One region of the Variovorax atrisoli genome, then DNA from elsewhere that is predicted to be linked to it. Evidence: riboswitches for the same ligand, from Rfam matches in the RefSeq annotation. Region 1 holds a riboswitch; the other holds the start of a gene.
The links. Region 1 has a riboswitch for thiamine pyrophosphate ahead of thiC (phosphomethylpyrimidine synthase ThiC). Riboswitches for the same ligand answer to the same signal wherever they lie in the genome.

Region 1 (4,409 bases):
TTCGCGGCGTACTCGCGCACCTCCTGCGTGATCTTCATCGAGCAGAACTTGGGGCCGCACATCGAGCAGAAGTGCGCCACCTTGCTCGAATCCTTCGGCAGCGTCTCGTCGTGGAATTCGCGCGCGGTGTCGGGGTCCAGGCCCAGGTTGAACTGGTCCTGCCAGCGGAACTCGAAGCGCGCCTTGCTCAGCGCGTCGTCGCGCGAGCGAGCACCCGGATGGCCCTTGGCCACGTCCGCCGCGTGCGCGGCGATCTTGTACGCGATGATCCCCTGCTTCACGTCGTCGCGGTCGGGCAGGCCCAGGTGCTCCTTCGGCGTCACGTAGCAGAGCATCGCGGTGCCGGCCCAGCCGATCATGGCCGCGCCGATCGCGCTGGCGATGTGGTCGTAGCCCGGCGCGATGTCGATGGTCAGCGGGCCCAGCGTGTAGAACGGCGCCTCGTGGCAGTGCTTCAACTGCTCGTCCATGTTCGACTGGATCATGTGCATCGGCACGTGGCCGGGCCCTTCGATCATGGTCTGCACGTCGTGCTTCCACGCGACCTGCGTGAGCTCTCCCAGCGTGCGCAGCTCGGCGAACTGCGCCTCGTCGTTGGCGTCGGCGCCCGAGCCCGGGCGCAGGCCGTCGCCGAGCGAGAAGCTCACGTCGTAGGCCTTCATGATGTCGCAGATGTCCTCGAAGTGCGTGTAGAGGAAGCTCTCCTTGTGGTGCGCGATGCACCACTTGGCCATGATCGATCCGCCGCGCGACACGATGCCCGTCATGCGGTTGGCCGTCAGGTGGATGAAGGGCAGGCGCAGGCCGGCGTGGATGGTGAAGTAGTCGACGCCCTGTTCCGCCTGCTCGATGAGCGTGTCGCGGTAGATCTCCCAGGTGAGGTCCTCGGCCACGCCGCCCACCTTCTCGAGCGCCTGGTAGATGGGCACGGTGCCGATCGGCACCGGGCTGTTGCGCACGATCCAGTCGCGCGTGGTGTGGATGTTCTTGCCGGTGGAAAGGTCCATCACGTTGTCCGCGCCCCAGCGGATGGCCCACACCAGCTTCTCCACTTCCTCCTCGATGCTCGAGGTGACGGCCGAGTTGCCGATGTTGGCGTTGATCTTCACCTTGAAGTTGCGGCCGATGGCCATCGGCTCGACTTCGGGGTGGTTGATGTTGGCCGGGATGATCGCGCGGCCGCGCGCCACCTCGTCGCGCACGAACTCGGGGGTGATGATGCGCGGGATGCTCGCGCCCATCGGGTTGCCCGCCACGCGCTTCGCGCGTTCCTCGTTGGCGAGGTATTCGGCCATCCACTCGCGCTTGCCGTTCTCGCGCAGGGCCACGTATTCCATCTCGGGCGTGACGATGCCGCGGCGCGCGTAGTGCATCTGCGTGACATTGGAGCCCGACTTCGCGCGGCGCGGCGTGCGCTGCAGCGCCGAGGCGCCGGCGCGCAGTTCGGCCAGGCGCTGGGCGTCGCGGTCCTCGTTCTTCGCGCCATCGTCCAGCGCGTGGTGCACGCGGCCTTCGTAGCTCTCGGTGTCGCCTCGTTCGGCGATCCACGGTCCGCGCACGTCGGGCAGGCCGCGGCGCACGTCGATCTCGACCTTCGGGTCGGTGTAGGGGCCGGAGGTGTCGTAGAGCGAGACGGTCTCGCCGTTGGTCAGCTGCACGTCGCGCACGGGCACGAACAGGTCGGGCCGGCTGCCCGGGATCACGCACTTGTGCGACGCGGGAAAGGGCTCGCGCGTGAGCGTGAGCAGCGAGGTGAACTTGTCGGGGGCATTCATCGGAGGCACTCCTTGTGGACAGAAAGGGTGCTCCGCAATCGCTCGGTGGCCTTCGGCAGAAGCCCGTCACGGAAGGTGGACGGACCGAAGTCAGGGAGTGCAGCTCTTCTTACGCCGGTATGACCCGGATCAAGTTCGCGGGTCGGCAGCTTTGCCATCTCAGCACGCCACATGCGTGCACCCCGGAGCGGGGCCGATTGTGCGAGCCTCGGCCGGGCGCGTCAACCCGCGGGTTGTTACCGCAGGTCGCCGTCGACGTAGTACCAGCGCCCGTCCTCGCGCACGAAGCGGCTGCGCTCGTGCAGGCGCGTGGCGGTGCCCGAGGGGCCGCGCTGGCGCGCGACGAACTCGACCTCGGCGTGGTCCGCGTCGAGCACCGAGCGCGCGCGGACGTCCAGTCCCAGCCACTTGACGCCCGGCTCGAACTCGATGGAAGCGGGGCGTTTCGATTCGTGCCAGGTGGCGAGCAGGTATTCGCCTCTCTCCAGCACGAAGGCCGAATAGCGCGAGCGCATCAGCGATTCGGCATCGGGCGCGGGCGTGCGGTCGAAGTCGTCGAGATAGCGGCCGCAGCAAAGGGAAAAGGCGATGGGCTTGTCGCGGCGGTCGGTCCGGCCGCAAGGGCAGGGCCTGGATTGGGGATCGGGTGCACTCATGAAGACCTGCATTGGAACACCTTGCAGCCCTTGTGCCGAGAGGGCAAGCCCGCGGATGGGCCATGGAGGCCCGCTCGCGGCGATGGCCTCGAAGACGCCGCCATGCCGCAGCGCCTCGCAGCGAATGGCGGCACCCCTACCGGAACATCACCCACTCGGGCCGCATGTTGAAGCGCACCGGCAGGATGCTGACGCCCAGCCCGCTAGTGACGTACATGCGCCTGTCCTTGTGCGTGATCCATCCGTAGGCCCACTCGCGAGGGGCCGCGCCCGGCACGATCAGCGCCCCGTAACCCGGCACGCTCACCTGTCCGCCGTGCGTGTGCGCGGCCACCACCAGCCCGTGCGTGCGCGGCATGGTCGCGAAGCTGAAGGGGTCGTGCATCATGACCAGCGTCGCTGCATCGGCCGGCACGCCGGCCAGCGCGCGCATCGGCTCCGAATGGCCGGTCGAATGGTCGCCGATGCCGACCACCCAGATGTCGTGGCCGGGCAGGCGCGCCGAGGCGTTCTCCAGCACGCGGATGCCCTGGGCTGCCAGCGCCTTGGCGATGCGCTGTCCGCCGTGCCACCAGTCGTGGTTGCCGAGCACCGCGTACACGCCCTGCGGCGCCTTGAGTCTGCCGAGCACGGCTGCCATGTCCTCGACGGGCAGGGGCTCGTCGTCCTCGCCCGTGCCCGCGAGGAAGTCGCCCGGGAGCAGCACCACGTCGGGCTGCGCGGCGTTGATCTCGTCGACGATGCGTGCGGCGCGCTCCACGCCGGTGACGCGCCATGCGGAGCGCGATGTGAGATGCCAGTCGCTCGCCACCGCGACCTTCAGGCCGGCGGGAGTCTGCCATTGCTCGGAGCTCAGCGGCTCGACGCGCGCAGCCACCCAGCGCGGTTCGATGACGAAGCCCCAGACGGCCAGCCCAGCGAGCACGATGGCCGCGGCGTACAGCCAAGCCGGGCGCCGCCCGCGACCTTCGCTCACGTCACGCCAGCGCGCGCTGGATCAGCAGCTTCTGGATGTCCGACGTGCCTTCGTAAATCTGGCAGACCCGCACGTCGCGGTAGATGCGCTCCAGCGGAAAGTCGTTCACGTAGCCGTAGCCGCCCAGCGTCTGGATGGCCGCGCTGCACACGCGCTCGGCCATCTCGCTCGCGAAGAGCTTGGCCATGGCGGCCTCCTTCAGGCAGGGCAGGCCGGCGTCGCGCAGGCTCGCGGCGTGCCAGATCAGCTGGCGCGCGGCCTCGATCTGCGTCGCGCATTCGGCGAGGCGGAAGCCCACGGCCTGCTGATCGAAGATGGAGCCGCCGAAGGCCTGGCGCTCCTTGGCGTAGGCCAGCGCGGCATCGAAGGCGCTGCGCGCCATGCCCACGCTCTGCGCGGCGATGCCGATGCGCCCGCCTTCCAGCGCGCCGAGCGCGATCTTGTAGCCCTCGCCCTCCGCGCCGATGAGGTTCTCGCGCGGAATGCGGCAGCCGTCGAAGTTGATCTGCGCGGTGTCGCTGCTGTGCTGGCCGAGCTTGTCCTCCAGCCGCGCGACGTTGTAGCCGGGCGTGTCGGTGGGCACGATGAACGCGCTCATGCCGCGCTTGCCGGCGCCCTTGTCGGTCACCGCGATGACGATGGCCACCTGGCCGTTCTTGCCGCTGGTGATGAACTGCTTCACGCCGTCGATCACGTAGCCGTCGCCGTCCTTGCGCGCGGTGGTGCGCAGGCTCGATGCATCGCTGCCGGCCTGCGGCTCGGTCAGGCAGAAGGCGCCGAGCATCCGGCCCTGCGCCAGCGGCTCGAGCCACTGCTTCTTCTGCTGCGTGTTGCCATAACGCATGAGGATGGCGTTGACGGGGCAGTTGGTCACGCTGATGGCGGTGCTGGTGCCGCCGTCGCCGGCCGCGATCTCCTCCAGCACCAGCGCGAGCGTGAGGTAGTCGAGGCCGGCGCCGCCATGCTCCTCGGGCACGCAGATGCCGTAGGCGCCCAGCGCCG
Region 2 (4,409 bases), on a different contig from region 1:
CCTTCATCCTGCGCTGGGACAACGGCACGACAGTGCCGCTGGACAGCAGCTTCGAGCGGCACATCCAGATCACCATCGACGGGCTGGATGCCTTCGCGCGAAGGCTCAGGTCGGCGTAGGCCCCAGCAGTTCGTAGAGCACCATCCGCGTCTGGCGGCCCCGCAGCTGCGCGAGTTCCTCGATGCGGCGGGTGGCGAGGCGGCCTCGCAGTCCCTGGAAGGTGGCCTCGGAGATCAGCATGCAGGTGCCGAGCTCCTTGTTGGCGCCCTCGATCCGGCTCGCTGCGTTGATCGCGTCGCCGATGGCGGTGTATGACAGGCGGTCGCTCGAGCCGAGCACGCCCGCGATCACGTGGCCCGTATGGATGCCCACGCGCGTGCGGAACTCCTGCAGCCCTTCGGCACGCCACTTCTCGTTGAGCGCATCCATCGCGGCACAAAGCTCGATGGCCGCCACGCAGGCGCGGTACTCCGCGTCCTCGAGTTCGTTGGGAGCTCCCCACAGCACCATGATGCCGTCGCCCATGAACTTGTCGATCACGCCGCCGTGCCGCGCGAAGATGCCCGCGGCAAGGTTGAAGTACTCGGTGAGCTGCCGCACGAGCAGATCGGCCGGCATCGACTCGGAGATGCTGGTGAAGCCCTCGACGTCGGTGAACATCGCGGTGATGCGGCGTGGCGACCCGCTCGGCCCTAGTGCGTGCCCTTCGGCGACCAGCTGCCGGATGATGTCCACCGGCACGAACTTGCTGAAGGCCTTGAGGCTGCGCGCCGACTCGTCCAGCGCCTGGTTGAGATGCTGGATCTCCAGCACCCGGCTGGGTTCGATCGGCAGGTTGTCCAGCTCCAGCCGCCCGATCCGGCGTGCGACACGCGAGAGGTTCTCGATCGGCCCGGTCACCAGCTTCGACAGCCGCAGCGAGATGAAGAGCGAGAGCGCCAGGAAGCCGACCGTCAGAAGCAGCGACCAGAGCACCGAGCGATGCAGGCTCCCGAGCAGCAGGTCCTCGGGTTCCCAGCTCACCAGTTGCCAGCGGGTGTGCGGCAGGTGCGAGGTCTGCACGAGGTAGCGGCGCCCCTCGTGCTCGATGGAGAAAGCCATGTCGTCAGCGCCGCCCGCAGTGCTGGCCGCGAGCATGTGCGCGTGGATGGTTCCAAGCACGCCGCTGTCGGGCGACTCCAGCTTGCGTACCGGCTCGGGGTCGTTGCTGCGCGCGATCACGTGGTGATCGGCACTCAGCAGCGCGCTCTCGCCGCTGCCCAGCGCGCCGGATACGCGCATCAGCCTCGACAGATGGCCCAGCGACACGTTGGCATCGACCACGAGCCCGCGCTTGTGGCCTTCGTCGTCGACGCGCCCCGCTGGCCGCGCATGGCCGATGGCGAGTTCCTTTGCATCGCTCATCAGAAAAGGCTGGGTCCATACTGGGCCCTTCGCCTTCATGGCCTCCAGATACCAGGTGCGTTTCTCGGGATCGAAGTCGCTGCGGTAGGCCGAGATCGAAGTCGTCGCGAAGCGCTGCTTCGCATCGCCGCCTTCCAGATCGGGCGAGCTCTTGTAGTGCCAGGTCTCTGTGCTGAATCCGTCGCCGCGCAGCACCTGGCGGATGGCCGGCACCGGGTAGCGCACCGCCATCAGCACGTGGCCGTGATCGGTGGCCACGTTGATGCTGTCGATCTCCGGCGTCTGCTCGAGCAGGGTCCAGAGCATCTCGGCGGTCTGCTCGCCGTCCTCGCCGCAGACATGGACGCTCGGCGAATCGGCGATCGCGCGGATCGCCGCCTCGGTCTTCGCGAGGAAGGCCAGCACGTTGTCCTCGACCCGGTCGTGGTTGATCTTGTGTGCCGCGGTGCCCACCCTGGACACCAGCTTCTCTGCCGCCCAATAGCCGAAGGCCACCAGCAGCAGCGACTGCACCAGCGCCACCGCGCAAATGATGGTGCCCACGTCGACCCTGAAGCGACGCAGGCGGGTGCCCTTGAAGTCGTCATCTGCCATGCAAGTTCCTCTCCTTTTTCTCTTGCTTCACGCTTATCGGCGCGTGTTCCGGTTTCTTTTGTTCTGCGGCTGCTTTTCCTGCCGGCGGCGATTCTCGCGCCGCCGGCCCGCAGCCCGAGGGTTTTCCCGCCGCAAAGGCACGCCCGCCGTCGCGGCTTCCTGGCAGCGGATAAAATCCGGCTCGCGTCGCGGGTTGCCCGGGGCGCACTTGCTAGGGGTGCTGGGCGGCTTGCCGACCGGCTGAGAAAGTCCCTTTGAACCTGATTGAGGTAATCCTCGCGCAGGGAAGCTGGTCCGGTGGCCTCTCACGCCTTCTCGCGTGACAGCCGCGCCGCCGGGGCCTCGCCCACCTGCCAAACCTTTTGCACTGGAGCAAATGGATGGCACAAGACAACAACAACGACAGCGCCGGCGGCGCCGCCGTCTCCAACGAAGCGCTGACTCCCCTGCCCGTCTCGCAGCGCGTGTTCGGCTGGCACGACCATGCATCGCTGTGGTTCAGCCTCGGCGTCGGGCTGCTGGTGATGCAGATCGGCGCGTACCTCGTGCCGGCCGTGGGCACGCGCGACGCGGCGATCGCGATCGTGCTCGGCTCCTGCATCGGTGCGGGCCTGCTGGCCTGGACCGCCCGGCTGGGCTGCCAGAGCGGCCTTGCAAGCGCCGGCCTGATGCACGCGACCTACGGCAGCGCCTTCGCGCGGCTGCCGGTGCTGCTGAACATCGTGCAGCTGGTGGGCTGGACAACCTTCGAACTCGTCGTGATGCGCGAGGGCACGCAGGCCATCCAGACGGTGGTCGGCCCTGCGATCGGCTCCTTCTGGGGCGGCGTGCTGACGACGCTGCTGTGGGGCGCGGTGCTGCTGGCGCTGCTCGCGGGCTCGATGGTGAAGCTGGTGCGGCGCTTCGTGAGCCGCTTCGGGCTGCCGCTGGTGGTGCTGTCGCTGTTGTGGCTCAGCTGGCAGTTCGCGACGCAGCTGCAGGCCAAGGGCCTGGATGCATTCTGGGCTCGCCCGGGTGACGGAACAATGGGCATGTTCGGCGCGCTCGACCTGGTGATCGCGATGCCGGTGTCATGGCTGCCGCTGGTGGCCGACTATGCGCGGCACGGCAAGCGCAGCACGGGCGGCCTGGGCGGTGCGTTCGGCGGCACGTGGATCGGCTATGCGGTCGCGAACATCTGGTGCTACGCGCTGGGTGTGATGGTGGTGAGCGTGGCAGAACCGGGCACGGGCCTCGTCACCGCGCTGCTGCTGGCGCAGGGCGGGCTGGTGGCGCTGGGGCTGATCCTGATCGACGAACTCGACAACGCGTACGGCGACGTCTACTCGGGCTCGGTCTCCACGCACAGCCTGCTGCCGCGCTGGAGCGTGAAGCGCTGGGGCCTGCTGCTGGCCGCCCTGTGCATCGCGCTGGCGCTGGCGCTGCCGATGCACACCCTGGAGCCCTTCCTGCTGATGCTGAGTTCGGTGTTCGTGCCGCTGTACGGCGTGATCATCGGCCGGCTCGGCAGCGGCGAGACGGTCTCGCCGCAAGGCGCGCAGCGTAAGGTCGACCTGGTCGCGGCGCTGATCTGGATCGCGGGCATCGCCGCCTATCACGCGCTCGCCAAGTGGGCGCCGCAGCTAGGCTCCGCGCTGCCGACGCTGGCCGCGACCTTCGTGCTGGCCTGGCTCAGCCGGCCGTCAACGGCAGCCGGTGCGTCGGCACTGGCGCAAAGCCGTGGTTGAGGGGGCCATGGCCCGCGCCGATCTTCACGCCCGCACCCGCGGCCATCGCGCCGAGGATGTAGGCGCGCGCGCGTTCCACCGCATCGGGCAGCGTGGCGCCCAGTGCCAGGTGCGCCGCGATGGCGGACGACAGCGTGCATCCGGTGCCGTGCAGGTTGCGGCTTTCGATGCGGCCGGAGGCCAGCCGCCGGCGTTCGCCACCGCCCTGCAGCAGCACGTCGACCACTTCGTTGCCCGGCAGATGGCCGCCCTTGAGCAGCACGGCCTTCGCCCCGAGCGCCAGGAGTTCGTCCGCCGCGCCGTCGAGCGCATCCACGCCGTCGATGGCACGGCCGATCAGCAAGGCGGCCTCGTCGAGATTGGGCGTGACGACGATCGCGCGCGGGAACAACTCGCGCACCAGCACCTGCACCGTTTCCGCCGCGATCAGGCGGTCGCCGCTGGTGGCGACCATCACCGGGTCGAGCACCACGTTCTTCAGCTGGTAGCGGTCGATGGCCCACGCCACCACTTCGACCACCTCTGGCGCATGCAGCATGCCGAGCTTGACGGCGTCGACGCCGATGTCTTCGACCACGGCCTGGATCTGCGCCTTGAGGAAGTCGGGCGGCACGCCGTGGATGCCCGAGACGCCCAGCGTGTTCTGCGCGGTGAGCGCGGTGATGGCCGTCATGCCGTAGCAGC

Region 2: another riboswitch for thiamine pyrophosphate. It lies ahead of FHY06_RS01905 (purine-cytosine permease family protein); the one in region 1 lies ahead of thiC (phosphomethylpyrimidine synthase ThiC).

Annotation. Positions count from the first base shown of each region.
Region 1 is NZ_JACIBG010000009.1:34,664-39,072, forward strand. It holds gene thiC (phosphomethylpyrimidine synthase ThiC) at 1-1,775, opposite strand, end outside; TPP riboswitch at 1,865-1,970, opposite strand; gene FHY06_RS27360 (YchJ family protein) at 2,012-2,431, opposite strand; gene FHY06_RS27365 (metallophosphoesterase) at 2,568-3,407, opposite strand; gene FHY06_RS27370 (acyl-CoA dehydrogenase family protein) at 3,409-4,409, opposite strand, start outside.
Region 2 is NZ_JACIBG010000001.1:374,793-379,201, reverse strand. It holds gene FHY06_RS01915 (TetR/AcrR family transcriptional regulator) at 1-119, shown strand, start outside; gene FHY06_RS01910 (adenylate/guanylate cyclase domain-containing protein) at 106-1,998, opposite strand; TPP riboswitch at 2,202-2,302, shown strand; gene FHY06_RS01905 (purine-cytosine permease family protein) at 2,379-3,725, shown strand; gene thiD (bifunctional hydroxymethylpyrimidine kinase/phosphomethylpyrimidine kinase) at 3,670-4,409, opposite strand, start outside.